One region of the Shewanella aestuarii genome, then DNA from elsewhere that is predicted to be linked to it. Evidence: riboswitches for the same ligand, from Rfam matches in the RefSeq annotation. Region 1 holds a riboswitch; the other holds the start of a gene.
What was found. A riboswitch is a leader RNA that binds a small molecule or an ion and turns the genes downstream of it on or off. The one in region 1 is predicted to bind lysine.
Positions count from the first base shown of each region.

Region 1 (15,080 bases):
TCAATCACGCCGCACAGGACCAAGTCAGCTTTAGCCAGCAAATTGATCACACTATGTCTGATACAGCTAAAGCCGCTGAGCACAATGCCAAGCAATCATCAGCAATGGCGCAACGCAGCCAAGAGCTTAATCAGCTGGCCACCTCTTTGACGAATTCGGTTAAGCGTTTTACCTTATAAATTTAAACTTATTGATAATGAAAAAAGGTTAGCAAGTGCTAACCTTTTTTCATTATCAAACAGAGCTTATGCTACCCCTGTATTAGTCCCATAAGAACTCTCTAAAATGTTTACGACAAACTGACTCATAGGTTTCATTGCCACCAATAGCAACTTGCTCACCTTCTTTCATCGGCATGCCTTCACCATCTAAACGCACCACCATATTCGCTTTTCGACCGCAATGACAAATGGTTTTAAGCTCAACTAACTTATCTGCCCACGCCAATAAGTACTGGCTGCCGGTAAATAGCTCACCCTGAAAATCACTCCGAAGACCATAACACAGCACAGGAATGTCAAAATGATCGACCACATAGGTTAACTGTTTAACCTGCTCTTTTGACAAAAATTGGCTTTCATCAATCAGTAAGCAGTGAATGTGCTGCTGTTCATGTGAGGCTTTAATAATATCAATCAAATTATCGTCACTTGAAAACACTTGTGCAGCGGTTTCGATTCCAATTCTTGAAGCAACCTTACCAACGCCATAACGATCATCAATTGAGGCGGTCATCACCACAGTGTGCATACCACGTTCGCGGTAGTTATATGAAGATTGCAATAATGAAGTGGATTTGCCTGCGTTCATTGCTGAGTAATAAAAATACAGTTGTGCCAAAATGATTTCCTAATCGCTATTTTTGGGTAAATTCTACTTGTATATCGACAATAAAAACAAACAAAAAAGCCGCACAGTGTTATCTGAGCGGCTTTTTAATGTCAAAATTGCTTAACGACCAGCCTTTAACTTCAATCCAAATAAGCTGATAGCAAATACCAAGCTACAGGCTATAAAGCCCATTAAAATTGATCCTGTATACCCTAGTACTGCATAACCAATAATACTGATAAAGGCCACAATTAACGCGTAAGGTAACTGAGTAATGACGTGATCAATATGGTGACAACTCGCACCGGTTGAAGACAAAATAGTGGTATCTGAAATCGGTGAGCAATGGTCACCAAATACCGCCCCAGCCAGTACCGCAGACAACATAGGCAGCATCATGGTTGAGTCACTCCCCATCGCCATATCAGCAGCAATTGGCAACATAATCCCAAAGGTGCCCCAGCTGGTTCCGGTAGAAAACGCCGTAATACCCGCAAGAATAAATAGCACTACCGGCAACAATGCAAACGGAATAGCACCAGTGACCAAACTCGCCATATATTTGCCCGTTTCTAATTGACCAATCACCCCAGCAATGGTCCATGCAAATAATAGAATGTAAATCGCCGGTAACATTGAACGAGCACCTGCGGTAATACCTAACATAATTAGTTTGATATCTATTTTTTGCACAAAGGCTAAAACAAGCGTCACAAGGAAGCCAACAATCGAGCCATAAAATAATGACTGACTCACTTCGGTATTTTCAAATGCGCCGATAACACTAAATGATTGACCATCCGCAGCCAGTGCAGCAGCACCACTGTTAAGCATAAAGAAGACAGTTGCAGCAATTAGGGCAAAAATAGGTAAGAACAATCCCAAAATTTTACCCGTATCGGCTTCAGGTAAGTCAGCATTTGCCCCTGGTGGTAGTCCTTTAGATTCATCAAACAGCTCGCCTTTTTGAGCATTCAACTCATGTTGGCGCATAGCGCCAATATCTAAGCTGAATAAGGCGACACACAACAACAATAATAAAGAAAAAACCGCGTAGAAATTCATTGGGATCATCTGAACAAACACACTTAAGTGTCCTGATTCAGTAAAACCATGCGCGGTTAAAATACCACCAATCAAGGCAATAATATAAGCCCCCCAACTTGAGATGGGTGAAATAACACAAATTGGCGCCGCGGTAGAATCCAATAAATAGGCAAGTTTAGCGCGTGAGATGTGATATCTATCAGTAATAGGCTTCGCAATAGAACCCACAACTAAGCTATTAAAATAATCATCAATAAACACGACACAACCTAAGAAAATGGTCATTAACTTAGCATCACGCTTATTACGAATACGCTCATGAGCCCAATCAGCAAAAGCACGGGCAGCGCCACTGACAGTGATGAGAGCCGTTATCATCCCTAACATCACCAAAAAGCCAAGAATTTGGAGGTTCCAGCTATTTAACGCGCCATCATCCCAAACAAGACCTTTAACGGTTTCCCCTATAAATACTGCAGTATCGCCTATCGCAAACTGAGTAAGTAATAACGCGCCCACTAAAATACCAATGCCAAGAGACAATAAAACTTTTCTGGTGGTAATAGCCAACACAATAGCGATGACAGGAGGCAATAGTGATAAAGCCGAATCGGCGTGACTTAAAACATTCATTAATTTATTCTTCGTGTAAGTACGAATGGAGGGCAACTGAACCGGTGTAAGATAATGCAATATCTTAAGAAACACCTGTCCTATCAGTAGCGCTCCATAGTAATTTCTTCTTGTCATCCCGACAAAAAATACTATGGCAGTGCAGTACCTATTCGGTAACAACACCAGCTGTATTGACCGATATCAATCACAACTTCGGCGCTAAATCCTTTCAAGATAGATCACAGGCATCACCCTACTTACCTTTACTCATATTTAGCGCACCTCTACTTAAAAGGGCGTTATCCCAACAAACGATAAGCTATTGTTCAATAAATAAGCATAGCTTAAAGTTGTGCGGGCACAAAGCGCGCACATGAAAACACATACGGCCATGAGGATGCTACCCCATGGCCGTATATTGTGAACAATATCACACTTTAAATCAGGTTATTCAATGCTGGAATCGCTTCAAATAAATCAGCCTCTAAACCGTAGTCTGCCACTTGGAAAATTGGCGCTTCTGGATCTTTGTTAATCGCGACGATAACTTTTGAGTCTTTCATACCTGCTAAATGTTGAATCGCACCAGAAATCCCCACTGCGATATACAAATCAGGAGCAACAATTTTCCCTGTTTGTCCAACTTGTAGATCATTAGGCACAAAACCGGCATCAACTGCAGCACGTGAAGCTCCAACAGCCGCACCAAGCTTATCAGCTAATTGTTCAAGAATAGCAAAGTTCTCTCCGCTACCCATGCCACGACCACCAGAAACGATAATGCCAGCATTACCTAATTCTGGGCGCGCTGATTCAGTTAAACTTTGAGAAACAAATTCAGCTTTCGACTGGATGGCTTCAGCCACATTGGCAAGTTCAGCACTTCCTGTATTAGCCACTGCATCAAAGGCACTTGGGCGAATCGTCATTACTTTTTTGGCATCTAAGCTTTGTACCGTAGCCAAAGCACTACCTGCATAAATAGGGCGAATAAAGGTATCAGCGCTTTCAACGCCAATCACTTCAGAAATTTGACTCACATCCAATAAGGCTGCAACACGAGGTAATGTATCTTTACCCACGCTTGATGCTGCAGCAAGGATATGTTCGTAATCTCCAGCTAGGCTCAAGATTAATTTAGCCAGATTATCAGCAAGGTGATTGGTATATTCTGCGGCATCAGCCACTAATACTTTGCTCACACCAGCTAAAGATTGAGCCGCAGTTGCTGCGCTAGCACATCCACTACCGGCAACTAACACATGAATATCGCCACCAATAGCCGTTGCAGCAGCAACAACTTTAGCGGTGTCGGCTTTTAAATGCGCATTATCGTGTTCTGCTAAAACTAAAATAGCCATGTTAGATCACCTTCGCTTCGTTTCTTAATTTTTCAACTAACTCTTCAACAGAAGACACCATAATACCCGCTTGACGCTCAGCAGGCGGGGTGACCTTTAATACTGTTTGATGGGCTTTTAACGTGACACCTAAATCAGCCACTGCCAATGTTTCTAAAGGTTTACGCTTTGCCTTCATAATATTGGGTAGCGAAGCATAACGAGGCTCGTTCAAACGCAAGTCAACTGTAACAACGGCTGGCAAAGGCATTTTTAACGTTTGTAAACCACCGTCAATCTCACGCGTAACGGTAATTGATTCACCTTCAACCTTAACTTCTGAAGCAAAAGTGGCTTGAGGTAAATCCGCTAGTGCGGCAAGCATTTGCCCTGTTTGGTTGTTATCACCATCAATTGACTGCTTACCAAAGAGTACTATTTGGGCTTGTTCTTTTTGCTGTACCGCATTTAATAGCTTAGCAATTGATAAAGGGACGAGATCTTCATCGGTTTCGACATGAATAGCACGATCGGCACCTAATGCCATGGCGGTTCTTAATTGTTCTTGTACCACTTTAGCACCGATGCTAACCACGACAACTTCAGTTGCAATGCCAGCTTCTTTTAATCGTACAGCTTCTTCTACTGCAATTTCACAAAATGGGTTTAACGCCATTTTTAAGTTAGCGGTATCAACATTTGAATTATCAGCTTTTACCCTGACCTTCACATTGGCATCGACGACGCGCTTTACAGGCACCAATATTTTCATAGGGTTTCCTTTCTACACCTTTGTCTATGGACAGCATTGGCCATTACCAATGCAATTGGTTTCAACTTTACGTCCTGTTGACGTTAACGTCAACACAAGTTAAACGATTGTTTGAAAAATTTACTTAAAAAAATCTTAAACTGGCAAGTTTTAGTAACACCCAAAAAAGTAAGGATAATTATCATCTCTCATATTTAGGTTTATTAACTAAATATAATCATTATTTATATGTATTTTGTTAAATTAAATTGATCATAAGTGAATATCTTTCTATTATTAGGCTTATTAATAAAATAAGCATTTATTTATTAATTATTCGTTTGAATGAATCGCTTTAAAAATGTGTGTCGTTAGGGAATTAAAATCTAGGGAATGAGATAACATTATTGACTGACTTATCATCAATAATCGTTAAACCGCATGTTGTACGACATTAATCATTCAAAGCTTAAAGTATCAAATAATGTGTATCCCAATAAAATTAGGACGCGAAACAATATGAGTGATTTTTTAGATATTCTAACCCACGGTCGTCGCTTTAAAGCAGCAGTGAAAGAATTAAGCATTGAAGAACTACATGATCTTGCAACCAAGCTTAATAAAATTATTACCGAACGTGAAGAAGATGCAAAAGCAGAAGAAGCTGCTAATGCAGAACGTAATGCACGTATTGCTGAAATTCTAGCTCAAATTGAAAACAGTGGTTTATCAATTGAAGATTTAGGTGAAGTATCAGCAGTTAAAGCCGCACCGAAAAAACGTGCGCCACGCCCACCTAAATATCAGATCACAGTTGATGGTGAGTTAATTCAATGGACTGGCCAAGGTCGCATGCCTACCGTATTCAAAAAAGAAGTTGATGCCGGTAAGTCATTAAATGACTTTTTAATACCAGGCATGGAATAATCATTAAACTTTTAGACAAAAGCGCTTACTTCGGTAAGCGCTTTTTTTATGACAAATTAAAGTTTGCTTTAACCTCTAATACAGACAAGGTAAACTGTACTAAATCCGGACTAAGTGAGCTAATTATGCCTATATCTATTAAAAAAACCTTCAGCGTTTCAGTCATTATTATTTTGCTTACGGCCTGTGCGGGTGATTACGCATTTAATAGTAACCTTGACCGAAAAACGATTAATGAATATTTCAAGGTTGGCGATGTAACCCTCTATGAAGGAGCAAATACCCCAACCGGCAACTATAAGGTTATTGGTTTAGCTGAAGGAGAATCTTGTCAAGAGCTTGCTAATGGTGCGCCTGCATCAATTGAAGATGCTCGCACAGAGGCACGTAAACACGCAGCAGATATGGGCGCTAATGGTCTTATTATTAAACAATGTATGCTAACCGAAGAACAAGACTCAGCCTGCTATAGCCGCAGCTTTTGTGTTGGTCAAGCGATACAGCAACTGAAAACTGAATAGTTTTTAATTAATACACTCTTCAATAACAAGCTTGTCTTACTTAAGCTAAGCTTGTTTCTAATTGATATCTAGCCAATAGACAGATCTTACATGTTCACCTCTGAAATTAATGCCGTTGCAATTTGTCGAACCCCTTATAAACAAAAGTTTGGTATTCCACGTCAGCCAGGATTAGTTGATGTCAAAGGCTATGTAGAGCTGGTACCCGAACTTAATAATCTTGATACAGTTAGAGGTATCGAGCAATATTCGCATTTATGGCTATTATTTTGTTTTCATGAAAACTTAGCTCAAGGTTGGAAAACCACAGTTAGACCACCAAGGTTAGGCGGGAATGAAAAGCTTGGGGTATTTGCAACTCGATCTACATTTCGCCCCAATGGAATTGGTCAGTCTGTGGTTAAATTACATGCTGTTGTGCAACGTAAAGGAAAAGTGTGCTTAGAGATATCAGGTATGGATTTACTTGATGGCACGCCTATTATTGATATTAAACCTTATATTCCTTTTTCAGATGCCATTAAAGACGCACAAGGTGGAATTGCCCAATTTGCCCCAGAACTTATGCCCGTTGATTATAGTGATTTAGCAATATCACAAATACAAAATTACAGCCAAAATAGCCAATATCAATCCTTACAACCGTTAATTAGCTCAGTACTGGCGCAAGACCCTCGCCCTGCTTATAAAAAAGCCAAACAAGATCCTAAAATATATCAAGTGGCACTCTATGATTTAGATATATTTTGGCAGGTAATAAATAACAAAATTAATGTAATTGAATTAAAGCCAACCACAGTTGCACTTTTGAAAGATTAAACTCATGAGTAATATCGATTATCAACAGCAACATAAAAAGCGTTTATCTTGGATGCCTTGGTTATACTTTAGCTTGAAGCCCAAGCATCTTGAGTGGGCACGCCCTTGGCAACAAGCCATTCAGCAACAGCTAACGTTACTGGAAACCATTTCAATAGGTGACAATTGCTTTATAGCTCCAGAGGCTGAGCTTTTTGCCGAACCCGGTAGAGATATCATTGTAGGTAACAAATGTATGATTGCTGCAGATGTGTTTATGCACGGCCCAATCACTTTAGGCGATGAGGTCGCCATCAATCATGGCTGCAGCCTTGATGGCGGCAAAGCCGGTATCCATATTGGATCACAAACTCGCATAGCAAACAATGTTACCGTTTATGCCTTTAATCACGGTATGTCACCACAAACACCTATCTACCAGCAAGCTGTCAGTTCTAAAGGTATTTTTATCGGCAAAGATGTGTGGATTGGCGCACAAGCAGGCTTAGTTGATGGTATTACAATTGGCGATCATGCGGTAGTGGGGATGGGATGTATCGTTACAAAAGATATTCCTCCTTATGCCATTGTGGCTGGAAATCCCGCCAAGATTATTGGCGATAGACGCAACAAGTAACCAGAATCAAGTTTGATTGTCGTCATGTGACAATTTATCAGCGACCTATTTTTAAATAATTCAGGTGACATCAACGCTTCAAGTGCTAAAATGACGCCCATTCTCTTTTATTAAATTGGACATTGGAATGCGAGTTAGCAAGTACCTGCTTTCAACACAAAAAGAAACCCCAGCAAATGCTGAAGTTATTAGCCATCAATTAATGTTGCGTGCCGGCATGATCCGTCGCAATGCATCTGGCTTATACAGCTGGTTACCCTCAGGTTTGCGTGTATTACGTAAAGTTGAAGCTATTGTTCGTGAAGAAATGAACAACGCAGGTGCCGTAGAAATTCTTATGCCGCTAGTTCAACCAGCAGACTTGTGGATGGAAACAGGTCGTTGGGAAAAGTTTGGCCCAGAACTATTACGCTTCCAAGACCGCCATAATCGTGACTTTGTATTAGGTCCAACCCATGAAGAAGTGATCACCGACTTAGTTCGCAAAGAAGTGAACTCTTATAAGCAATTACCCTTGACACTGTACCAAGTACAAACAAAGTTTCGTGATGAAGTTCGTCCGCGCTTTGGTGTAATGCGCGCGCGTGAATTTTTGATGAAAGATGCTTACTCTTTCCATTTAGATCAGCAAACCATGGATGATACTTATCAATCTATGTATACCGCCTACTGTAATATTCTTGAACGCATGGGACTTGAATATCGTCCAGTGCTGGCTGATACCGGCTCAATTGGCGGCAGTTTGTCACATGAGTTCCATGTGTTGGCTAATAGCGGTGAAGATTTAATTGCTTATTCAACGGGTAGCGATTACGCCGCTAACATTGAAAAAGCAGAATCGCCAATGCCAACGACCACACTGCAAGCGCCAACACAAGAGTTAACCTTAATTGATACACCTAATGCCAAAACCATTGCAGAACTCGTTGAGCAATTTGATTTAGACATCACTAAGACAGTTAAAACCTTAATCGTAAAAGGGTCTAATGAAGAAACGCCATTAATTGCTTTGATTATCCGTGGCGACCACGAATTAAACGAAGTAAAAGCGGATAAGTTAGAGGCAGTAGCGTCGCCACTAGAAATGGCAAGCGAAGCAGAGATTCGAGCTGCTATTGGTGCTGGCCCAGGCTCAATTGGCCCTATAGGCTTAAACATTCCAGTTATTATTGACCACAGTGTTGCAGTAATGAGCGACTTTGCCGCCGGAGCTAACCAAGATGACAAACATTATTTCGGTATTAACTGGGAACGTGATCTTCCTTTAGCAACCGCTGCTGATATTCGTAATGTCATTGAAGGTGAAGCCACACCTGATGGTAAAGGGACATATTCAATGGCTCGCGGTATTGAAGTAGGTCATATTTTCCAGCTTGGCACTAATTACTCAAAAGCAATGAATGCCACAGTATTAGATGAAAACGGTAAAGCACAAGTACTATTAATGGGTTGTTACGGTGTCGGTGTCAGCCGTATTGTTGCAGCTGCAATTGAGCAAAATCATGATGATCGAGGCATCATTTGGCCAGAAGCAATTGCACCGTTCAAAGTTGGTATTTTACCAATGAACATGCACAAGTCACATCGTGTTGCGGACATTGCTGAAAAACTTTACCAAGACCTTCAAGATGCAGGCATAGAAGTGCTGTTGGACGATCGCAAAGAGCGCCCTGGTGTTATGTTTGCTGACATGGAATTGATTGGTTTACCCAATGTTGTTGTTATTGGTGATCGCAATATTGATGCGGGTATGTTTGAGTATAAAAACCGCCGCACCGGAGAAAAGCAAGACATTCCATTTGATCAAATTGTTGAGTTTTTAAAAGCCGCTAAATAAGCCTTCAACAATAATCATTGAGTAAAATCGATATAAAAAACGCACCGTAAAGTGCGTTTTTTATTTTTTATTGATAAATATATCAATCTCTAATCCTTGATTGACCTCAGAGACCAACACAATACGACCACCCAGTTTTTGAGTCACTAAATTATAAACTATCGACATGCCTAACCCCGTGCCACCTGCATTTCTGGCTGTTGTATAAAAAGGTTCAAAAATCCGTTCTTTGGTCTCAGCACTTAAACCAATACCATTATCTTTATAAAACATTTTTATTTCATCACCAGATTCTTCTACACCTAAAATGATCCGCTTATCACCTTGAAACCCTTCAGGAAAAGCATGTCGAAAACAGTTTGAAACCAAATTAGTGAATATTTGCGCAATCGCACCTGGGTAAGATTCAACCATAACATTTTCAGCAAATTGAATATCTAATCCAATACGATTTTTACGGGTTAATGGCCTTAAAGGCGTTGATATTTGTTCCAAATATTCAGAAAGATTAAAATATTCTTTTTCAAGTGTTAATTGATCAGCTGACGTACGTTTAAAATTATGTACTAATTCTGCTGCACGAGATAAATTACGCTCAATTAACAATAAACCATCTGTCATGGTTTCAATAAAATCGTTAAATTCAGCTTCATCTAACTCATCGTTAGCAAATTTCTTTTTGATCTTATTTAATTCATCAATACAGTGACTTGTTGAAGTTACAGCAATACCTAAAGGGGTGTTGACCTCATGCGCCACACCAGCAACTAAATTCCCTAGTGCTGCGAGTTTCTCACTTTCAATTAAACTAACCTGAGTTGACTTTAAATGCGCTAAAGCTTGCTGTAATTCTCGCGTTCTCTCGATTACAGTGGATTCAAGTTGAGCATTAAGTTCTGCAAGTTGATGTTGATGGCTACGTACTTCATTCGCATTCACAGCTCGCCCGAAAAGATCAGCTAAAGATGCAACGAATACTTCTTCATCTCGTGTCCATTGGCGTATATCACCTCTATGCTCACAACAAATAATCCCAATCATTTTGCCGCCATGACGTATTGGGCCATCAAGCATTGATGTTATACCTTGTGGCTTAAGATACACCTCGCTAAATTCGGATGTGGCAGCATGCTGACACGCATCATTTGCAGCAATAATCCTTTCGGTATCTAACGCTTGAAAGTATCTTGGAAAGTCTTGACGATTAAGCGTAATTTTATCTTGTTGAGCCGCTTTATCTAACAATAAAAAACACTCTATAGATTGTTTATCTTTTGATAATAACCAAATACCTGCGCGATCGACATTTAGCCCTTTACAAATCGACTCCACAATAAGTTGTGATGCCCGCTGTAGGTCGCCTAAATCAATCAATTCTGATTGACTAACACCAAACAGCACATTTTCAAGTTTTTGATTCATAGCAGTCTAATGTCCATCAGGGCTATCAGGCATTTCATGTTGGATCTCAATAAACCTATCCATTAAGGCCAAGCTTGCCTCGCACAAAGCTGGATCAAATTGCTTTCCAGATTGCTCATGTAAGTAGGCTATAACCCGCTCTGCTGGCCATGCTGGTTTGTAGCTACGTTTAGACAACAAGGCATCAATTACATCCACAATCGCCATAATACGGCCTTCAATCGGTATAGCGTTGCCAACAAGCCCTTGTGGATAGCCTTGACCATCCCAGCGCTCATGATGGGTATACGCAATTCTAGCGCCCATTTTAGCAATGATACGATTTGAAGCTGCTAACAGGTTATACCCTTTCTCGGCATGGGTTTTCATTATCTCCCATTCATCGGCATCAAGTTTGCCCGGCTTGTGTAAAATGCTTTCCGGAATACCTATTTTACCCACATCGTGCAGAGGAGCAGCAAATCGAATCGTGTCAATAAAATCACTACTTAAGTTTAAGTGCTTTGCAAGAATTTCACTCATTAAGGCAACACGCCTTACATGGGCACCGGTTTCCTGACTACGTTGTTCAATTGCGTCACCAATAATTAAAATCAGCTCTTTTTGGGTTTGTTGAACGTTTTCTTTACCTGCTAAATTTTCGAAGGTCAAACTGACATTCGCAGCAAACAACTCTAAAATGCGGACCTGAAGAGGATTAAGTGAAGAGTTATGTTGCAGATATAAAATACTGGTTACGTCGTTACCAAACTCATAGAAGCCAACATAAATATTGTCTCGAACTAAAGAGGTTTTTAACGCAATAGCTTCAATAATATACTCTTTCACCTCACCTGGTAGTGACTCCACACTATCAATTTCGCTATAGCTGACCATTTCGCCAGTGGCAGCTAATAGATTCATTTGGGTATCTTGATATAAATCTTCGTGGTAGCTAGTTAAATATAACGCTGAACTATTTAAACCTAATAATTGCAAGGTTTGCTCAAGTACTGCACTACCAAAATGATGTAATGTGTTACTGCGAAGTACAGAAGAGGAAGCCGATATGACTTTCTCCATGCCCTTTTGACTTTGTTCAATAATTTTAATATCACGATATGAACGAAGTGATGTATAAACGCAAGATTTTAATTTGGCGGAGGTTAATTCGGTTTTAGCTTTGTAGTCATTAATATCATAATCACGGATCACTTTTTCTTCCGGAGCACTCCCCGGCTGACCGGTTCTAAGAATAATGCGAGTAGAGTGATTATGTAATTCTTCTCGAATTTGTTTCACTAAATCTAAGCCTGCATGATCATATTCCATAACGACATCAATAAATGCCAGAGCAATATCAGGTTCATCACGCAATACTTGAAAACCTTCTTTAGCGGTGTAACAAGAAAAAAATTCCAGTTTTCGACCATCTAAACTAAATTGGCTAAGTGCAAATTTAGTCACATCATGTACCCCTGGCTCATCATCAATAATGACAACTTTCCAGGGCGCTAACTGCACACTAGATGAAGTTGAGGAAGATACTTTTTTTGACATTTCAGAAGATTTTTTAAACAGGGCCACTAGAGTCTTCCTTTTATTTCACTCGATGTTTTTATTTCACTCGATGCCTGGATCGCGATAAAACGGAGAGAATGAATATTTATTTTTATTATCCATCTAGTTAATAGCTGACAAAGATACTTTTTGTCAAAGAAATGAGAGATAAAGTTAGCGATTTGTTTAGTTTTTTGTTTTAAGCCATCCAATTTACAATGATGCCAAGAACACTAAATAGCGATACTGTGGAACATATCCGACTAGCTTGAAAATTCAAAACAAGACATACTCAATGATAATAATGTCGAAAAGGGAAGAGTTTTAATAGTGTCTATAGCACTGGTTTTAGGGGCGGTGGCGCCCGTGCAGCATATCAAATTGGGGTATTAAAAGCGTTAGTTCAATTTTACCCACGTAATCACCATATTCCGTTTGACATCCTTTGTGGCACATCAGCGGGCGCGATCAATGCTACCTCAATCGCCACTCATGCGGCTTGCTTTCATTTAGGTGTCCGAAAATTAGACTGGGTATGGCGTCACTTTACCACAGATAAGGTGTATCAATCATCCTTGACTGGCGTTGGTAAACATCTGTTAAATATGGCAGTAAAAGGCTTACAGCACGATAAAGTCAGTACTGATGCACCTAGCTTGCTGGATAATCAACCTTTACGAGATTTACTAAATCAATTAATTGACTTCAAAAGAATTGATCGCAATATTCACCTAGGTGCGCTAACTGCGATTAGTGTAGATGCCTCTTGCTATAATAACTCGAAATCTTACAGCTTTTTTCAAGCTTCACATCAAATCGAAAATTGGCAACGCGCAAGACGATACGGTATAAAAACACTGTTAAATACTGACCATTTAATGGCCAGTTCTGCCATACCAATGGTCTTCCCTTCTATTAAGTTAAATGGCCGCTATTTTGGGGATGGCTCTGTGCATCAGTTATCTCCCCTTTCTAGTCCAATCCATTTAGGTGCATCTAAGTTATTTATTATCAACCTAGACAGTCCACATAAGACCAATGATAAAGAATTACAGCATCACCCTAAAACCGCCACAATTGCAGGCCACCTTTTAGATACCATTTTCTCTGATACGTTAAACAGTGATTTAGAACGATTACAGAGGGTCAATAAAACATTAAATCTCATTACTCAAGCAGATAGAAATAAACTGAATCTAAAGAAAATTGAAACGTTAGTAATTAAACCCAGTGAAGATTTAAGTGCTATTGCAGCTCGCTACTACGATGAAATGCCCATGGCAATTAGACATCTACTAAAATTAATTGGCAATAATAGGCAGTCAGACTCAAGTATTGTGTCGTATTTATTATTTGAGAAGGCCTATACCAGTGCACTCATTGATCTTGGTTACCATGATGCGATGTCTCAAATAGATTCAATTAAAAACTTTTTTGAAATTACCAAGTAATGCTTATTGTTACTCATATATAAATCAATCACCCTATAGGTACTACTTCATGCAAAATATTTTTCCATCAGGTGTTAAAAAATTCACTTTCTAAGTTACCTAAGTTTAGGTAAAAAGAGCCTGTACCAGTTGAGGTACTATTTTTTGGAAAAGTTGAAATGGCACACACATTTGAATTTGATGAAGATGATGCACCATGGGGTGACAACATCAAGGGCAAGCCTAAGTCAAAGAAAGTTAAACAACGCCGTAGAGATAGTAAACGACGTTATTTTGATGACAATGCAGAAATGGAGTTTGCACCAGCCCTAAAATGGAAATAATTTAAGCAGTTTTAGGCATCAAATTTAAAAGCAAGTTACAACAACTTGCTTTTTTATTACCTAAAACGATGCCGTACCACCAATATAGAAACCATTATCAAAGGTACGCCCACCTCCCGTCTCATAATCAAATTTCATTTTTCGATAACCCGCAAAAATTGCCATATTGGGGTTAAAGTTAAACTGCATTTTGCCATCAAACTCTTTATATGCATCTACATTAGAGAAAGATAAAACTGAAGGGGCATAATAACCAGCAGCACTAAATGAAACACTTTTACTGACTTGAAGCGAATATTTGCCACCTACAGCAACAGCGCTACCATTCTTACTGCCATCAAACCAAACATTTAGATATTTAGGACCAATTTCAAAATGATGTGGGCCATTATCATGCACCATGTGTGCAGAGAAATGAGCTAAATCACCTTTATCATCTGAATATACATAACCACCGCCAATTTTGATGTTCTTCGATATAGGAGTTTCTAATTCAACCGATGCGGATTTATCATTTAAACTCAACGAAAAATCAGTCCCATAAACAGGCGCGATCATACCCGCCAAAAAACCGATACCAAGTAATTGTTTTTTCATCCTAACCTCTTCACATGAATCTATAGCTTTAGGATACTGAAGCAAACAACTAATGTATTTAAAATCATAAACTAACAGATTAAAAAATGGTTATTTCAAACATTTCTAGCGCTTATCTCTCACATTAGAATAATAATTAAAAAAACTTACTAACATTAAGACACAAAAAAAGGCCATCGGCCTTTTTTGCTGTTGACATATTTTTACAGATAAAGGATTGTAGCTAATCCTAAAAAGGTGAAAAAGCCGACTACATCAGTGACAGTCGTTAAAATGACAGAGCCTGATAATGCCGCATCTTGATTGAATCGCTGTAAAATCATCGGTACCATTACGCCAGCAATCGCTGCGACAGCCATATTAATCAAAATAGCACAACCAATGATAATGCCCATTATCGTATCATTGAACCACCAACCAGAAATCATACCGATAATGATTGCC
Region 1 covers NZ_CP050313.1:1,269,242-1,284,321, reverse strand. Annotated here, with positions in the region: gene HBH39_RS05955 (methyl-accepting chemotaxis protein) at 1-179, shown strand, start outside; gene HBH39_RS05950 (thymidine kinase) at 262-840, opposite strand; gene HBH39_RS05945 (Na+/H+ antiporter NhaC family protein) at 952-2,511, opposite strand; lysine riboswitch at 2,591-2,788, opposite strand; gene HBH39_RS05940 (FAD-binding protein) at 2,931-3,854, opposite strand; gene HBH39_RS05935 (electron transfer flavoprotein subunit beta/FixA family protein) at 3,856-4,605, opposite strand; gene HBH39_RS05930 (H-NS family nucleoid-associated regulatory protein) at 5,104-5,511, shown strand; gene rcsF (Rcs stress response system protein RcsF) at 5,637-6,032, shown strand; gene tsaA (tRNA (N6-threonylcarbamoyladenosine(37)-N6)-methyltransferase TrmO) at 6,123-6,851, shown strand; gene HBH39_RS05915 (acyltransferase) at 6,856-7,467, shown strand; gene HBH39_RS05910 (proline--tRNA ligase) at 7,595-9,304, shown strand; gene HBH39_RS05905 (sensor histidine kinase) at 9,365-10,726, opposite strand; gene HBH39_RS05900 (DUF3369 domain-containing protein) at 10,733-12,292, opposite strand; gene HBH39_RS05895 (patatin-like phospholipase family protein) at 12,646-13,716, shown strand; gene HBH39_RS05890 (small highly charged protein) at 13,875-14,039, shown strand; gene HBH39_RS05885 (YfaZ family outer membrane protein) at 14,100-14,636, opposite strand; gene HBH39_RS05880 (magnesium transporter) at 14,840-15,080, opposite strand, start outside.

Region 2 (15,080 bases), 640 kb from region 1:
CGCTTGTCTTGTTGGTATTTATGAATCAAATAGCTGTTGAAAGTTCCCAGCTTAATTTTAAATTCATGTTTAATTAATGTGTTATATAAAGATAGAACATTAATCGAACAGCGCTAAACTTTGTGTCAATAAATGTTAAACCATAATGCAACATTCGCTTGCTGTTGATGGTTTTTTGTGACCATTTATGAGTAACTGGTGAGCATTGTACCCTTTTTTTGTATTTGTTAACAAATAAAATGTTAACAAATTTGCTATCACCAAGAGTGATTTTATTGTGTTTTTAGTTTAAGCGTTTGTTTTTGATTGTAAAATTTATTATTAACATTGTGATTTTCCTCACAAAACTTTCGTTATTTGCACTTGTCTGCTAGACTATTTTAGGCTTCAAAATAGAGAAATATTATGGAAAATGTTATCGACAACTTGTGGAAACACTATCAAAGCACCCATTTTTTATTTACTCAACCGTTATCTAGTGATTTTTCATTTGCAATTGTTACTGCTCATAATCCTTACGGCAGCCTACTTTCCCCTAGTCAAAACCGCCTATTAGATCGAAAGCTACAATCAAAAATCCTTCAATATCAAAGACCTTATCGAGCAGTCATTGGGGTTGCACCAGACTTATCCCATATGGAAAAAAGTTGGGCGATTTTTATTGATAAAGAACAAGCGCTTGAGCTAGGAAGGGAGTTTAGGCAGCATGCAATCTATTATGTCCATGAAGGCGTATTGTCATTGATTGCTTGTTTTGATTTAGCTAAAGCTGAGGTGTGTATTGGGCGTTTCGAACAGCGTCTAAGATTGGTTAGCGATTTTCCTGATAGCCATTAACAAAATGCTTTATACATTTGTTAATATATCTTTTGAGACAATCTTTTTAACAAACAGGAGTGTCTTTTCATACCTATGATTGACTTTATTAATCTCACTATGAAATTTTTTCTATTTTTGTTTCAAGCTAGTTTGCTTTCTCATTGTCTTAACTTTTTTCCTTCCGCCTTCTTGTAGTACATTGAGTTACTGTATTTTTTAAAAAAAAGAGCGTTTGAATTTTCTAGCATTGACTTAGAGATAGGTTTATTGCTATTTTGCTCATCCCTCCCTTAGGGAGGCACAGAAGAGGAGCGTTAACTAGGTAGTAAGTTGTAGGAAAACCAATTCCGATGATAACTTATGAGGGAGATTAACGCCGAGATATGATCGAGTTTGGTTACTTTTTCTATCGGTCGTTTAGGCTGAATCCTAACGATTGTCACCTGTTTTTTGGTGGAGAGCTTCTGGTGGTGATTGCTGTTTCCCTTCTTTAAGGGTGCGTTATCTTAGCACCAGGCTCTTCGAACGAAGTTTAGTTCGGAGCGTATATTTCATGTCGTTAAATCAATTAGTTGTCGCTAAGTTTGGCGGAACCTCTGTTGCTGATTATCAAGCTATGAGCCGCTGTGCTGATATCGTATTAGCCAATCCAAATACTCGTCTTGTTGTTGTGAGTGCTTCAAGTGGTGTCACCAACTTACTCGTTGAGCTAACCCAAGCTAATGTAAATGATGAGCGTCGTTTAAGTTTATTAAAGCAAATTGCCCAAATTCAATATCGTATTATTGACGAATTAGGCAGTCCTCAAGATATTAATGCCCAAATAGATAAGCTACTTAGCCGAATGGCTGTTTTAAGTGAATCCTTAGAGCTTGATCGCAGTAAAGCGATTATGGATGAATTGCTATCTATGGGCGAGCAATGTTCTTCGGTATTATTTTCAGCCGTTATCCGCGAAAAAGGTACCCCATCTAACGCTTTTGATGTTCGTCAAGTGCTACGTACAGACAGCCATTTTGGTCGTGCTGAACCCCAGATTGAGCAAATAGCCATGTTAGCGCGCGATCATTTACAACCTTTACTAGTTAATCAGGTTATTGTCACTCAAGGCTTTATTGGTGCTGATGAACAGGGCCGAACGACCACACTAGGTCGCGGTGGCAGTGACTATTCTGCAGCATTATTAGCTGAAGCGTTAACGGCATTTGCTGTTGAGATTTGGACCGATGTTGCCGGTATTTACACCACAGATCCACGTTTAGCCCCCAACGCAAGACCCATTGCTGAAATTAGCTTTAATGAGGCCGCTGAAATGGCAACATTTGGTGCTAAGGTACTTCATCCTGCGACTATTTTACCTGCTGTTCGTCAGCAAATTCAGGTGTTTGTTGGATCTAGTAAAGCCCCTGAAGCCGGTGGTACTTGGATCCGTCATCAAGTTGAAGATGCCCCCGTTTATCGCGCGGTGGCCTTGCGTCGCGATCAAACCTTACTTAACTTACACAGTTTACAAATGCTGCACGCGCAGGGCTTTTTAGCTGAAACATTTGCGACATTAGCCAGACACAAAATTTCAGTCGATTTGATCACGACTTCAGAAGTGAACGTGTCGCTAACCCTAGATAAAACGGGTTCGGACTCAAGTGGTCAAGGGCTGTTAAGTGAATCATTATTACAAGAACTGTCACAGCATTGTCGTGTTCGAGTTGAAGATAACTTAGCCTTAGTCGCCATTATTGGTAATAAGATTGCATCCACAGCGGGTATTTGTAGTCGTGTTTTCCAAGTGCTTGAAAAGCATAATGTACGTATGATTTGCCAAGGGGCCAGCCCGCATAACTTGTGTGTATTGGTTGATGAAGCTGAAGCCGCTACTGTGGTTCATGCCTTGCATAAAAATTTGTTTGAATAAGAGTGAGTGAATGACCAAAGCGATTCGAAGTGTATTGAATGTCGGTGAGCTTGCAGCTGGGCAAGCGCTTGATGTGCCTTTGTATCAATTTAAAGGCCAAAGTGATAGTGCGCCAAGCGTTTATGTACAAGCCAATGTTCATGGTGCAGAAGTACAGGGCAATGCTGTCATCTATCAATTGATGAGCCTACTTGAAAACTATCAAGTGCTGGGGATATCACTTTCGCTCCACTGGCGAATCCTTTGGGCATTAATCAAAAAAGTGGTGAGTTTACATTAGGTCGATTTGATCCCATAACAGGGGTGAATTGGAACCGAGAGTATTTAGATCACAAGCTAGATATTGCCGCTTGGTTTGCAGCGCATCAGCATTTAGATAATCAACAAATTATCCAAGCGTTTAAGCTTACTCTCGTTGAACAATGTCAACTAAAGTTGCAACATAGTTGGGGGATTACCACAGGTCATCGACTCGCGGTGTCTTTGCAATCCTTAGCGCATCAGGCTGATATTGTTTTAGATTTACATACCGGGCCTAAGTCTTGTAAGCACCTTTATTGTCCAGAGTTTGATCGTGATAACGCGCGATACTTCTCTATTCCTTATACCTTAATTATTCCTAATAGTTTTGGTGGCGCAATGGATGAAGCAGCGTTCTGCCCATGGTGGCAATTAGCTGATTACATACAAAGCCAAGGGCGGGATTTTGCTGTGCCGATAGCGGCATTTACCCTTGAACTTGCCAGCCAAGAGCGAATTGATATGGCCGACGCCCTTGATGATGCCCAAGGGATTTTGGCCTATTTAAGCCAGCGAGGGGTAATTGCTGAAAAGATCGCACCGAAAGTTATGCCGCGTTTTGCTTGCTATTTAAATGATTATAAAAAGTTTCATGCTCCGCACGCTGGCTTAGTGGAATATCGTGCTCAAGTGGGTAAGCCGTTGCCAGCAGGTCAGCCGTTAGTGGATTTATTACGGTTAGATTTATATGGTACTGATAAGGCATTAACAGCTATTAGTTTAGATAAAGATTGTGTACCTATATTGCATTTTGCTTCTGCGTCAGTACATCAAGGAACCGAGCTTTATAAAGTCATGACTAACGTGTTTGAGCTTTGATGGCTTGTTTGTTTTGATTGCTAATGTAGCCTATTTTGCCGAGAAAACTTTCGGCGTTTTGTCTGGCCTTGATTAAAGGGGCAAAGCGCTCTTGCCCTTTGGAAGCCCCGTATTCAGATAAAAAGCTGAAAAGAGCATATTTCAATTGGGAGGCAATCCCGTTTTAACCGTATTCTCTATCCACGTTAGTAAACCGCTTTAGTCATTGCCGCCTCACTTATTCCATCTCAACTAGCTTTTTAATATCTCAAGCGGCATACGCAGCATATCATCGCCTGTGCCGGCTACTGCCCAAATAATGGCAACTAAGCCTCCAATGGTAAGCAAATACCATATCGCAGAGAAAATTTGGCCATAACGGTCCAGCGGTAATAAATGACTTTGGTGGCGCGATCGCCATTCGAAAACAATTTCTAAGCTGCCGATAAGCAACAAGAAACCTAATAAAGCTAACCCAAGACTGTAACTGATAAACACGCCAATGGCCGCTCCAACAATGCAGGCGATTAATCCCACTAAGCTGTTCATCGAAAAGCTGATACTTTTTAAAATGTGACCGCCATCAAGTGGCAATATGGGTAATAGATTAAACAGATTCAGCAGTGCGTTAAATGCGGCAAGCCCAGCAAAAAAGACATTGCCAGTAATCCAAAAGGCTACTAAACAAGCGATTGATAAAAATAAGCCAAAGGTTGGCCCCATGATAGATATCACGACATCTTGCCAGCGAGTATTAATGCGCTCGTCGCTTAATGCAAGGCCGCCCATAAAAGGAATTAAGTAGATGCCTTTGGTTTTCATGCCAAAGTATTTCATTGCTTTGATATGGCCATATTCATGAAACACTAAACATGCAATCAGTGCGAGGGCAAATTCGATTGAAAATAACCATGAGTATGCGGCAACACTGGCTCCGGCGAGTAAAGTTTTTACAACTTTGGCGCTTTTAAGCAGCTTGAAGCCTAATGAGGCTAGACCAATCATGCTGACTTTATTGGCTTTAGGCGCAGGTATTTCAGGCACTTGTTTTTCAATGTCTTGGGTATTGCGATGACCTTGGCTGATCTGCTCTTCATCAACTAATAAGCCGTAATCGAGTTGGAATGGTTGCCATTGCAAGTCAACCTCAAGCCGAATCGCGATGGCTTGAGTTTGTGCTATTGGGTTAGGGTCAATTGCCTCATGATCAACATGGACTGATGCTGGGGCTCTGCTAGTTAATTCAAATTGATGGATTTGAAATGCTTGATTTTGTGGAGAGGCTGATTTTTGTGATACCAATTGGTTGTCCCAATATAGCTGCTGCCAGCCAGCCATTGAGCCTTCAAGACGCAAGCGTTTACCAAGGCACTCAATATTCAATAACTCCATGTGTGTTCTCTAATAGCATGTAAATTGGCGCCATTTTGCCAGAGCCATGGATTTGGCTCAATCGTAGCAAGCCAATAAATTGAATTAACAGTAAAAATGCGGGTAATAAATGACAGAGGCTAGGTTTGAGAACCCAAATATATGGTTTATTGGCTTGTTAGTATTCAAAAAGATGGCCTGCAGTATTAGTGCAGGCCATCTTTTTACGGCTTTAATGCTAGTGTTAACCTAAAGTCAATATCAGTGCTATTAGGCGCTATAATCGAAGTTGATTTCAGCATTAATATTTTTTACGGTGCATGGCCCATGTTCACGTTGGCTGCGGTTTTTGGCATTACCTATATGCAGTTCGACATTGGCAAAAATGTGTTTTTCAGCTCTGATAAAGTAACGGTCATAATAACCCTCTACATCATTTTGTAGTTGATTAAATTCAAGTTCTTCTTTAGTGCGTTCTTCAGCAATTTGCTTTTTTTGATCCAGCATCATTTTAACCTGCTCAATCATACCAGCATCATTTTGCCATTCTGATTTTGGGGGAGTTTTCGCAATCTGGCTTCGATATCTAAACCAGCCACTACCAGCTGTTTAACACTTTCATCAAGGGCTTTCATGTCTTGCTTTAGCTCTTGTTGGCCCATTGCGCAAAAGAGTTCAGTTTTAGTACCAGCAGTCGCTCCAAAGGCTACCGCGCGGATCCCTTTTGCTGCAGATGCTCTTCCACCCACTAAATCACCGCGCCTAGCTTGTGCGTCGCTAACGGTAATGGTTTCGTCAGACTGGGAATGACTATGTAAGAGTTGTTTGGTGACCAGAATTGCACCTTTTGCAGTTAATTCAGAATACTGCACAAATTGGGCGCAGATTTGGCCTTGAGCTTTAATTTTGGTGCTTAATTCATGATCTTTAATCAGTCTACCGATAACTCCTTTACTGACAATCACATCACCTTCTGCTTCTAAGGTGGCTGAGTCGACAAAACCCATCACAGTGATATCGCCACTGGCTTTTACATGCATGCCTTCGCCAACGTCTCCCGTAATCAGTACGCTGCCTTTAAAATTAACGTGACCATATTTTACATCAACATTTTTTATTTGAAGGACATCATCTACTTGCATACCTTTACGGTTTTCAACAGGTTGTCCTGATACCGTTGCGATCAATTGGTTAGGATTATTTGGGCTTAATGCCGTACCACTTCCAGGTTCCATCAGCACGTCTTTCCCTGGTACTTGATTTAACACATCACCATGAACGTTATAACCGGGAGTTCCTTGGGTGGCGGGCTTTTTAACCATTAATACATCATTAGGCTTTACAGTGACTAACGAACCCAAGTTGCGCATATCCACAGTTCCGTCTTCACGTTCTTGCGGCTGTAATAAGCGTTCACGAGCTAAGGCTACTTTGCGGGTTAATGTGGCATTTTCACCATTAATAGCTGGTTTTCCGGTGGCAATTTCACTTTCGCAGCTCTCACCCGGTGGTAAAATATCAAGACGTTTTAATAACGCCATGATTTTAGGCTTACTCAAGCCCATTTTAATTTGATGACTTTTAAGGCTATTTAATATGTCTGCTAGCACAATCTCTTTACCACCCCATGCGGAGGTGATTTTCATTGAGGCTTGCATTTTGTCATCACTGACAATCACTTTGATTTCGCCATCTTTACGTTCAGCAATGTTGAAGAATAATTCATGATCGCCAGGCGCTTGGCCACATAACGCATTGACTTCATTAACAGCTTTATCTATGGCGGGAACGATAGGGAATAGCATGGCAAAATCAGGCTGCTTTAGCAGCGCCGTAATATCGTCCTTTGAGATCGGCCCGTGTTTGTTTGGGACCAATCTCAATTCAACTTTTGATTGGTCTGCATTAAATATCGCGGTGGTAGGTTCCAACATAACATCCCTTGTTTATTGTTTTTTTTATAAGTGAACTACAGCAATGTAAGTTAACACTTTAATCTAACTGATATAAGGAGGTTTATCCAGTATGGAAGTCACAGGCTATATTAGAATTTGACATTTTTTAAACTATGCTAACTGTTGAAAATACAGTTTGTATTTATTGTTTTCAGCTGGCACGTTAACCTTGCCAAATGCATTGGCGATATTATCTGCGTAGGGAAGATGACGATTCGCAACAATTTGCCAAACGCCATTTTTGTTTAAGCGTTGACTACTTTGGCTAACAAAGTCATTGGCGATAGCAAATGTACTATCTAAGCCATCATGAAAAGGTGGATTAGAGATGATGCCATCAAATTTGCCGCTGATTTGTTTAAACCCATCGGATGGATATACCTTAGCTTGCTGATGATTTGCCGCTAACGTTAACTCACATGATGCTAACGCCATGGCATTAATATCGATACATTCCATTTTTAAGCTGGGATATTGTTTTAATAAGGCAGCGGTAATAACCCCTGCGCCACAGCCAAAATCAAGTACTCGGCCCTGAAGTGTAGGTAAATGAGACAAGAGTAACTCTGTGCCAAGGTCGAGTTTTTTCTCGCTAAATACCCCGACTAGATTGCAAATGGTGATTTCACCCTGCGGGGTATTAATTTGGTATTGGCTGTACCAATCTTCAAGCACTAATTTTTTTGGGGGCTGCAATAAAAATGCACGATATAGTAGACAATGACGCGCATTATCAATTTTTACCGCTGGGCTGAAAAACTCAGGTAATAATTTGGGCAGTGATTTTACGCCGCCTTTATTTTCACCTACAACCAGCAGCAATCCCTCATCGACTAAATGATTGGCCGCAAGGGTAAGCAGATACTGAGCTAATGGTTTGGCTTTGGGGAAAAATACAATAACGCAATCAAATTGCTGTTGCTCAAGTTCATTCGGTAGTTTGTGACCAAAGTAACAATCCAGTTTTGTTGCCGCCAGCGGGGATAAAGTGAGGTGATGGTTATAGTCTAGCGCCAGTGCGGTCACTGATTTAGCGGTGTCTAAACATTGCAGTGCCAAGTGATCAGCTTCATAGTTGAGAACGAGTACATCAAGATTGGCGAATTGGTCGCTATTTCTTAAAACAACTTGGGAAGGATTCGTTAGCACGGCGGTCTCACTTAACTGAATTAAATCTGATTTAGGCAATGATTTTAACACTTATTTTATCAAAGCTGACGTTTAAAATAGATAAAGCGACATTAAGTCGCTTTATCTATGGTGTTTTGAACACATCGGGTTAGCGTTATGTTTAGCTATACCCATCGTAATAAATAACTGCTTATTCTAGCTTGTCAGTACATCTAATCACGACGCTGTATTTTTCTGTTGTAATAATAAATTTTTTACCAAAAGTTGCCATATTTTCACGTATTTTCGATGCTATGTTTGTTCACTTAATTTACTGTGATGGATTGGTAAAAGCCCGTGTTGGCAATAAGCTAAAAATCTTATGTGCAATTTCAGTGTTGTCTTGATGACCTGAAAAAAGCTTAGCACCTGGGCCTGCAGCAAATACCTGTACATCCAACCCTGTGTGGCCAACCGATGTCCAGCCAGTATTTGAATAAAGGTCGATGAGTTTTCTAAGGGCTATTGCCAGTGCTTTATTGCCTTGCATTCTAGCATTGGTTAGGTTGCTAAATTCTTGGGCGCTTGGGGTAAAGCCAAGCTGGTCACTCACAATGCTGTGCCAATCGTCAGCGGCAATCGCACTCGCTGCGATATTGTCAGGGCTAGCTTTCACCTTATGTAAAACTTCTGGTTTCCATTCATATTTACCGTTAGCGCCGACAGATAAACCTCCGGTATTGTGGTCTGCGGTAACAAGCATTAGCGTATCTTTTTGCTGGCGAACAAATTGCTCAACAATCTCGATGGTATAGGCAAATTCGTCTACTTCTGCCATTGCCGTGGCGATATCATTGGAGTGTCCCGCCCAGTCGATTAAACTGCCTTCAACCAATAGTACAAATCCATTTGGGTTTTGTGACAGTAGTTCTAAAGACTTTTGGGTTAATTTGCTTAATGATTTTGCTTCTTTATCATCGATAACCCAAGGTAATTGCACGTCAGCAAATAGCCCCAACACTTTTGGCGATGTCACTGAATCTAACTGGCTAAATTCGTTAATGTGTTGATAACCTTTAGCGGTAAATTTTTCAATGAGTTCGGTCGAAAAATACCGTTGCCCACCACCTAAGATGACATCCGCATCAGTGTTGATATAGGACTCAGCAATTTCGTTGTAGTTTTGACGACTCTCGTTGTGAGTTAAAAACGCGGCAGGTGTTGCATGGTTGACTTGCGAACTCACAGCGATGCCAGTGGACAAGCCTAAGCTTTTGGCTTTTTGTAATAAGGTTTGTAATGGACGTTTTTCAACATCCACACTAACAGCCCCATTGTACGTTTTAAAGCCGGTTGATAAGGCGGTCGCTGATGCGGCTGAGTCGGTAATCAAACCGCTGACTTTAGCTGGATAGGTGCTAGCCATGCCCACAAGCAAGCGGTCAAATACCGTTTGTTCCATTTCTTCCGTGTTAGGGTTTTCTTTGTAGTAGCGATAAGCCGTTGTATAAGCTGGCCCCATACCATCACCAATCATAATGATGATATTTTTGGGATGTGATTGAGAGATGCTCTGGCTATTGCCAGCCATTGCCATCGCAATTGCTGCGGGCGTGCTAGCTTGGGCTTTTTGGTCGCTGACAATATCAGGTGTATTTGCAAAAGCTGTGGTTGTTACCAATAAAAGCGCAGTAACAACCAAACGAAATGTAGTTAGAAACAAGGTCAAACTCCTGATTATTGAGTTGCTTTTATGCGAGCTTCAATAGCATCCATCAGCATTCCGGTAATATCTACGTCAAAGGCCGCTTCAATTTCACGAATACAGGTCGGGCTGGTGACGTTGATTTCAGTGAGTTTATCACCTATCACATCTAAGCCGACAAAAATGAGGCCGCGCTTTTTAAGCTCAGGGCCAATCGCTCGGGCGATTTTCCAATCACTTTCAGATAAAGCTTGTGCCACACCGCTGCCACCGGCAGCAAGGTTGCCTCGAGTTTCACCTTTCATCGGAATACGCGCTAGTGAATAAGGAACCGGCTCGCCATCAACCACTAAAATACGTTTATCTCCTTGAGTGATTTCAGGAATAAAAGCCTGCGCCATAGCATATTGTTTACCATGGTTGGTTAAGGTTTCGATAATAACGCCAATGTTGGGATCATCTTGCTTAATTCTAAATATAGAACTGCCGCCCATGCCATCTAAAGGCTTAATAATGACATCACCTTTTAACTGATGAAAAGCGCGGATGCGTTTGGCATCTCGGGTAACAACGGTTTCAGGAGTGAACTCTGAAAACCATGCAGTAAACAGTTTTTCATTGGCATCACGCAAGCTTTGTGGTTTGTTGACAATCAATACGCCTTCTTCTTCAGCGCGTTCTAGCATATAAGTTGCGTAGATAAACTCGGTATCAAAGGGTGGGTCTTTGCGCATTAAAATGGTATCAAGTTCTGCCAGAGGTGTATCAACCGCTTCACCGAGTTCAAACCATTTAGCCGCATCGTTGATAACCTTTAGCGGACGCATGTTGCCCATGGCTTTACCGTTTACCATGGCTAAGTCTTGCATTTCCATATAATAAAGTTGGTAACCGCGAGATTGCGCCGCCATTAACATGGCAAAACTAGAGTCTTTTTTGATATTGATGTCACTTATTGGGTCCATCACAATGCCAAGCTTGATCATTTTATTGTCCTTAAACTGTGATTGCGCGCCTGCAATAGGCGCATGTGATATTGGCAAGATTAGCCAATATCACCGAATTTGAGTTGTAACGCAGTTATGGCGGTTAATGCTGCTGTTTCAGTGCGAAGTACCCTTGGTCCCAGTAAGACATCTGTAAATGCAAACTGCTCGGTCATAGTGATTTCTTGCTCTGATAAGCCGCCTTCTGGGCCAATTAGTAAGCGTACTTTATTACCGTCGCCTAACGCGGTTAAACCGTTAATGCCATGAGCCGCACGCGGATGCAAGTTTAGCTTTAGGGCGCTGCTGGGTTCTTGGCACCATTGGCTGACATCCATGGCGGCGCGTACTATAGGTACGACACTACGCCCAGATTGCTCACAGGCACTAATGACGATTTTTTGCCATTGTTGAATTTTTTTCTCTAAGCGATCACCTGATAGTTTTACGCCGCATCGTTCAGAAAATAACGGTGTAATCGTGGTGACACCTAACTCAACAGACTTTTGAATGGTAAAATCCATTCTATCACCACGGGAAATGACTTGGCCTAAATGTAAGTCTAATGGTGACTCTGACTGGTTCACTGTTGACGATAGGATCTTAACTGAGACATTTTTTTTGCTCGATTGGCTGATTTCGGCTAAATAATCGTGGCCATCACCGCAAAATAAACTTATTTGTTCACCCGCGCTCATACGGAGAACTCGACCAATGTGGGCCGCACCATCTTCATCTAGTTCGACAATTTGGCCAACAGTAAGTTGATTGGCTGCTTGATAAATTCTTGGGATCCGCATGATTCCCCTTTAATTGGCTGGTTAATGCTTGAGATTAGATTATGTTAGCTGCTTTTGCCTGCTAATAAACTAAGCCTAGATTTTGACATTGTTTTTGCACAAAATCATTATGATTACCTTGCACGTTAGCAATTAACTTATCACGTTTACATTCATTAATATCTACAGGGTATTGTTTGTTCCATGCTTGGAATAACTTTTGCTGACTTGAAGATATTTGCAGTTGATAAGTTTGCTGCATGTAAAAATAGGTTCTGGCAATTGCGCCACGACTATTTTCAGGCGGCTGTACCTTACGACCTTTAAAATCTACAATCATATCGCACTGACCATATTGATCAGATTTGCCATTCCATTGACTAAAACTGTAATTACTGCGATCACCATTTACCTCACCAATCGCAGGGGTAAGGTTATGCAAATCCGCTTCCATTTTTTTAAACTGTTGACTGGTTCTGCCACAGTTTTTGCGCCCACCGTCTTGCCAGCATTGTAATTGATGGCCAAATGCCCAAGCTGGAACCACATGTTCCCATTCAATCCGGTTGGCTCTGGTTGCTTGTTTACGTACTTGGTAACCGCAACTCGCCAAATCGGGCTGCCATAATTTACCGTTAATATTGATATCACAACCGCAATAAAAGCTGCTTAAGGCTAAGTTATCCTGATAAATTTTTTTGGCAATCCCTTTGGCTTGATTAAAGCTTGTGGGATGTTGAGCAGAAAAAACATTAAAAGACGCACACCAAACAACGCAAAGTGCGATTAATCGCACTTTGACACGGTAACCTAACATAAGCACAAACCCTAAAAGTAAATCGTTAACTGCAGTGGACTTAGGTCCATCATTTTGCCGAGATGGTAAGGGATAGTGTTAACTGATGCAAACTTGATTGAAGGTTAATTGGTTAGCGGTCTAACTTGTAATGTGTGTTGACAAATTTTACAGCGATATTGGGTTTTACCTCGCTGGACATTGTTATGGCGACGCACACTTAACTTGACGTTGCCACAGCCACAATAATAGTCAAATTGCTTACCTTGCACTGATTGGGTATTAAGCTGGTGGGTTGTTTTTGGCGAACGACCAAACACATGCAACATAATTGATTGCCATTGTTTTCCGTGTGGTCGCACGCGGCCATAAAGTTGAAAGCAAATTAAGTGGCTTACTTCATGGGGCACAACATCATCAATAAATGACTGCGCGTTTTCTTGGAGTAAAACCGGATTAAAGCGCAGCTTGTTTAGTTGTAGATGAGCTGTGCCCGCGCTTTTCCCGCGTAAACTAAATTGCACCAAAGGGCGTGGAAACGTCTTGTTAAAATAATGCTCGGCTTGTTGATAGTCGACTTCAATTTTATCCAAAATAGCTTGCTGCAATGCCGATGCTGCATGGTTTTTCGGATGGTTATCTAGCATGGTAATGGATGTTTGGCGGTTATTTTCAAATCCCAATACTTTGCCAAGTTGACGTAAATGCTTATTTAAATACTGCGTCATTATTTTTGATTAACTGCCTTCTGCTAGAGCGGTAAGCTTAAGCCTACCGCTGATATTGCTTATAACGTTGATGCCGCCGCACCAATCATAGCCTTAATTTGCTCAACAATATCTGATTCAAGTTGCGAGTCATGACCTTTTATTCTTGGTGTATGAATATGGCCTACAGGCAAGTTGCGATTAAATTGCTGCATTAACAAAATGCTACGGTAAGAAATTTCATTAGATAAATAGCCACCGCCTGAACCTTCAACTGAGGTTGCACTATGAAGCTCTGCAAGTGATGTTGCATCAAATTGACCTCTAGACGTGGTAGTCACTTGATGATTGTCATTAATTTGCCAATGGCCTTTCACTTTTTGGATGGCTTTTACCGGTAAAGTGAATTCGACAAATTCTGGCCCATTTAAGGTTTTACCATTAAGAAAAGGTGCTAGGGGGCTGGCTTTTGATGCGCCTGTTAGCACATTTAAATTATCGGGTGCTGCAGCACTGCGGTTGCGTCCGGGGAAGCGTTCTAAGTCAAAGTGCTCGCGACCCATACTGATGGTAAAAATCATATCGACTGAATTTTCACGGTATATTGGTGTCAGTAATGATTCAATAATACCATTATCAAAATCAGCAAATCGAACCGGGATCATCACGGTTTCTATTTGTGCTTGCTTACCATTGATATTAAAAGTGTAGCCATCTAGCGCAAGGGCGGTTACCCCTGATGGATTGCTTTGGCCAATATCTTTGTCTAAAAAGAAGGGATCAAAGCCTGTGACAAGGATTTTGATTTGGCTTTCTGGTTTAAATTGAATATCGCTAAATCCTCGTGATGATTTTTCGATTACATTGACCAAAACTTTGCGTTGCCAATCGGCGATTGGGTAGCCCACATCATGAGTTTTAGCGCTTTCGCGCATCAATAAACGGCTCCAATAAAGTGGCCTGTCATCTATATTACCAGCCTGAACATCTTTAACGGCTTGCTGCCATAAACGCTGGCCTTGACTCGCAATGGTTTCGGTCATGCTGAGCTCATCGGTTGCATTGGACAACTGCTGATTGAGACCATCATTAACGTTTTGGTAGCGATTGACAACTTGAGGCATCGTTTTGCTTGCTAAGGGTAAGCGAAGTTCTTCAACATCTTTAGTTAAGCTATTAGCGGATATCGGCATGGTTATCGTCATAAAGAGTAAGACTGAGCTGGTAAGCTTTAGTGTGTTTAACATAAGAGTATTGACCATTTTGCGTTCCTTGACGGTGTTAAAACTCTACAGGGCTTTCCTTTAATTAGCGATGTTATACCAATCGTAATAAATAACTGATTATTCTAGCTTGTGAAAATACCTGATAACTGCGTTATATTTTTTGATTGTAGAATAACTACTTATCAAAAAATCTGCCTTGTTATCACGCATTTTTCCGACGCTATTTCTGGCCACTTATTTACAGTGATTGGTATTAAAAGCCGTTTTAAAAATAAGGTTAATCCAATCTCATAGCTGTTTTATAACATAAAACACTGAGTAATTGCAGGGCCGACATTAAGTCATAATAGAGTTTAAAGATTCTTGATTGCTATAGCGTTTAGCAACAAAGTCGAGGAATGCGCTGATATTGGAGGCTAATTGACGACGGCTAGAATACACCCCATATACTTTTATTGGGTCCATCGGCCATTCTTGCAAAATGGGGACTAAATTACCTGAGGCAATTTCTTGTTTGCAACTGGTATTTGAAAGTAAAGCAATGCCGTAATCGTCAATGGCAAACCGTTTAACCATGTTTGCGCTGTTGACCCTAACTTTACGTTTAAACGTGGCC
Region 2 covers NZ_CP050313.1:626,944-642,023, forward strand. Annotated here, with positions in the region: gene HBH39_RS02935 (DUF3293 domain-containing protein) at 406-837, shown strand; lysine riboswitch at 1,116-1,291, shown strand; gene lysC (lysine-sensitive aspartokinase 3) at 1,373-2,731, shown strand; partial or broken gene HBH39_RS02945 (succinylglutamate desuccinylase/aspartoacylase family protein) at 2,742-3,850, shown strand; gene HBH39_RS02950 (site-2 protease family protein) at 4,082-5,221, opposite strand; partial or broken gene HBH39_RS02955 (DUF342 domain-containing protein) at 5,471-7,134, opposite strand; gene HBH39_RS02960 (methyltransferase) at 7,267-8,304, opposite strand; gene HBH39_RS02965 (alkaline phosphatase) at 8,597-9,862, opposite strand; gene gshB (glutathione synthase) at 10,003-10,956, opposite strand; gene rsmE (16S rRNA (uracil(1498)-N(3))-methyltransferase) at 11,016-11,756, opposite strand; gene HBH39_RS02980 (endonuclease) at 11,818-12,552, opposite strand; gene HBH39_RS02985 (SprT family zinc-dependent metalloprotease) at 12,657-13,178, opposite strand; gene HBH39_RS02990 (hypothetical protein) at 13,319-14,500, opposite strand; gene HBH39_RS02995 (LysR family transcriptional regulator) at 14,801-15,080, opposite strand, start outside.
Region 2: another riboswitch for lysine. It lies ahead of lysC (lysine-sensitive aspartokinase 3); the one in region 1 lies ahead of HBH39_RS05945 (Na+/H+ antiporter NhaC family protein).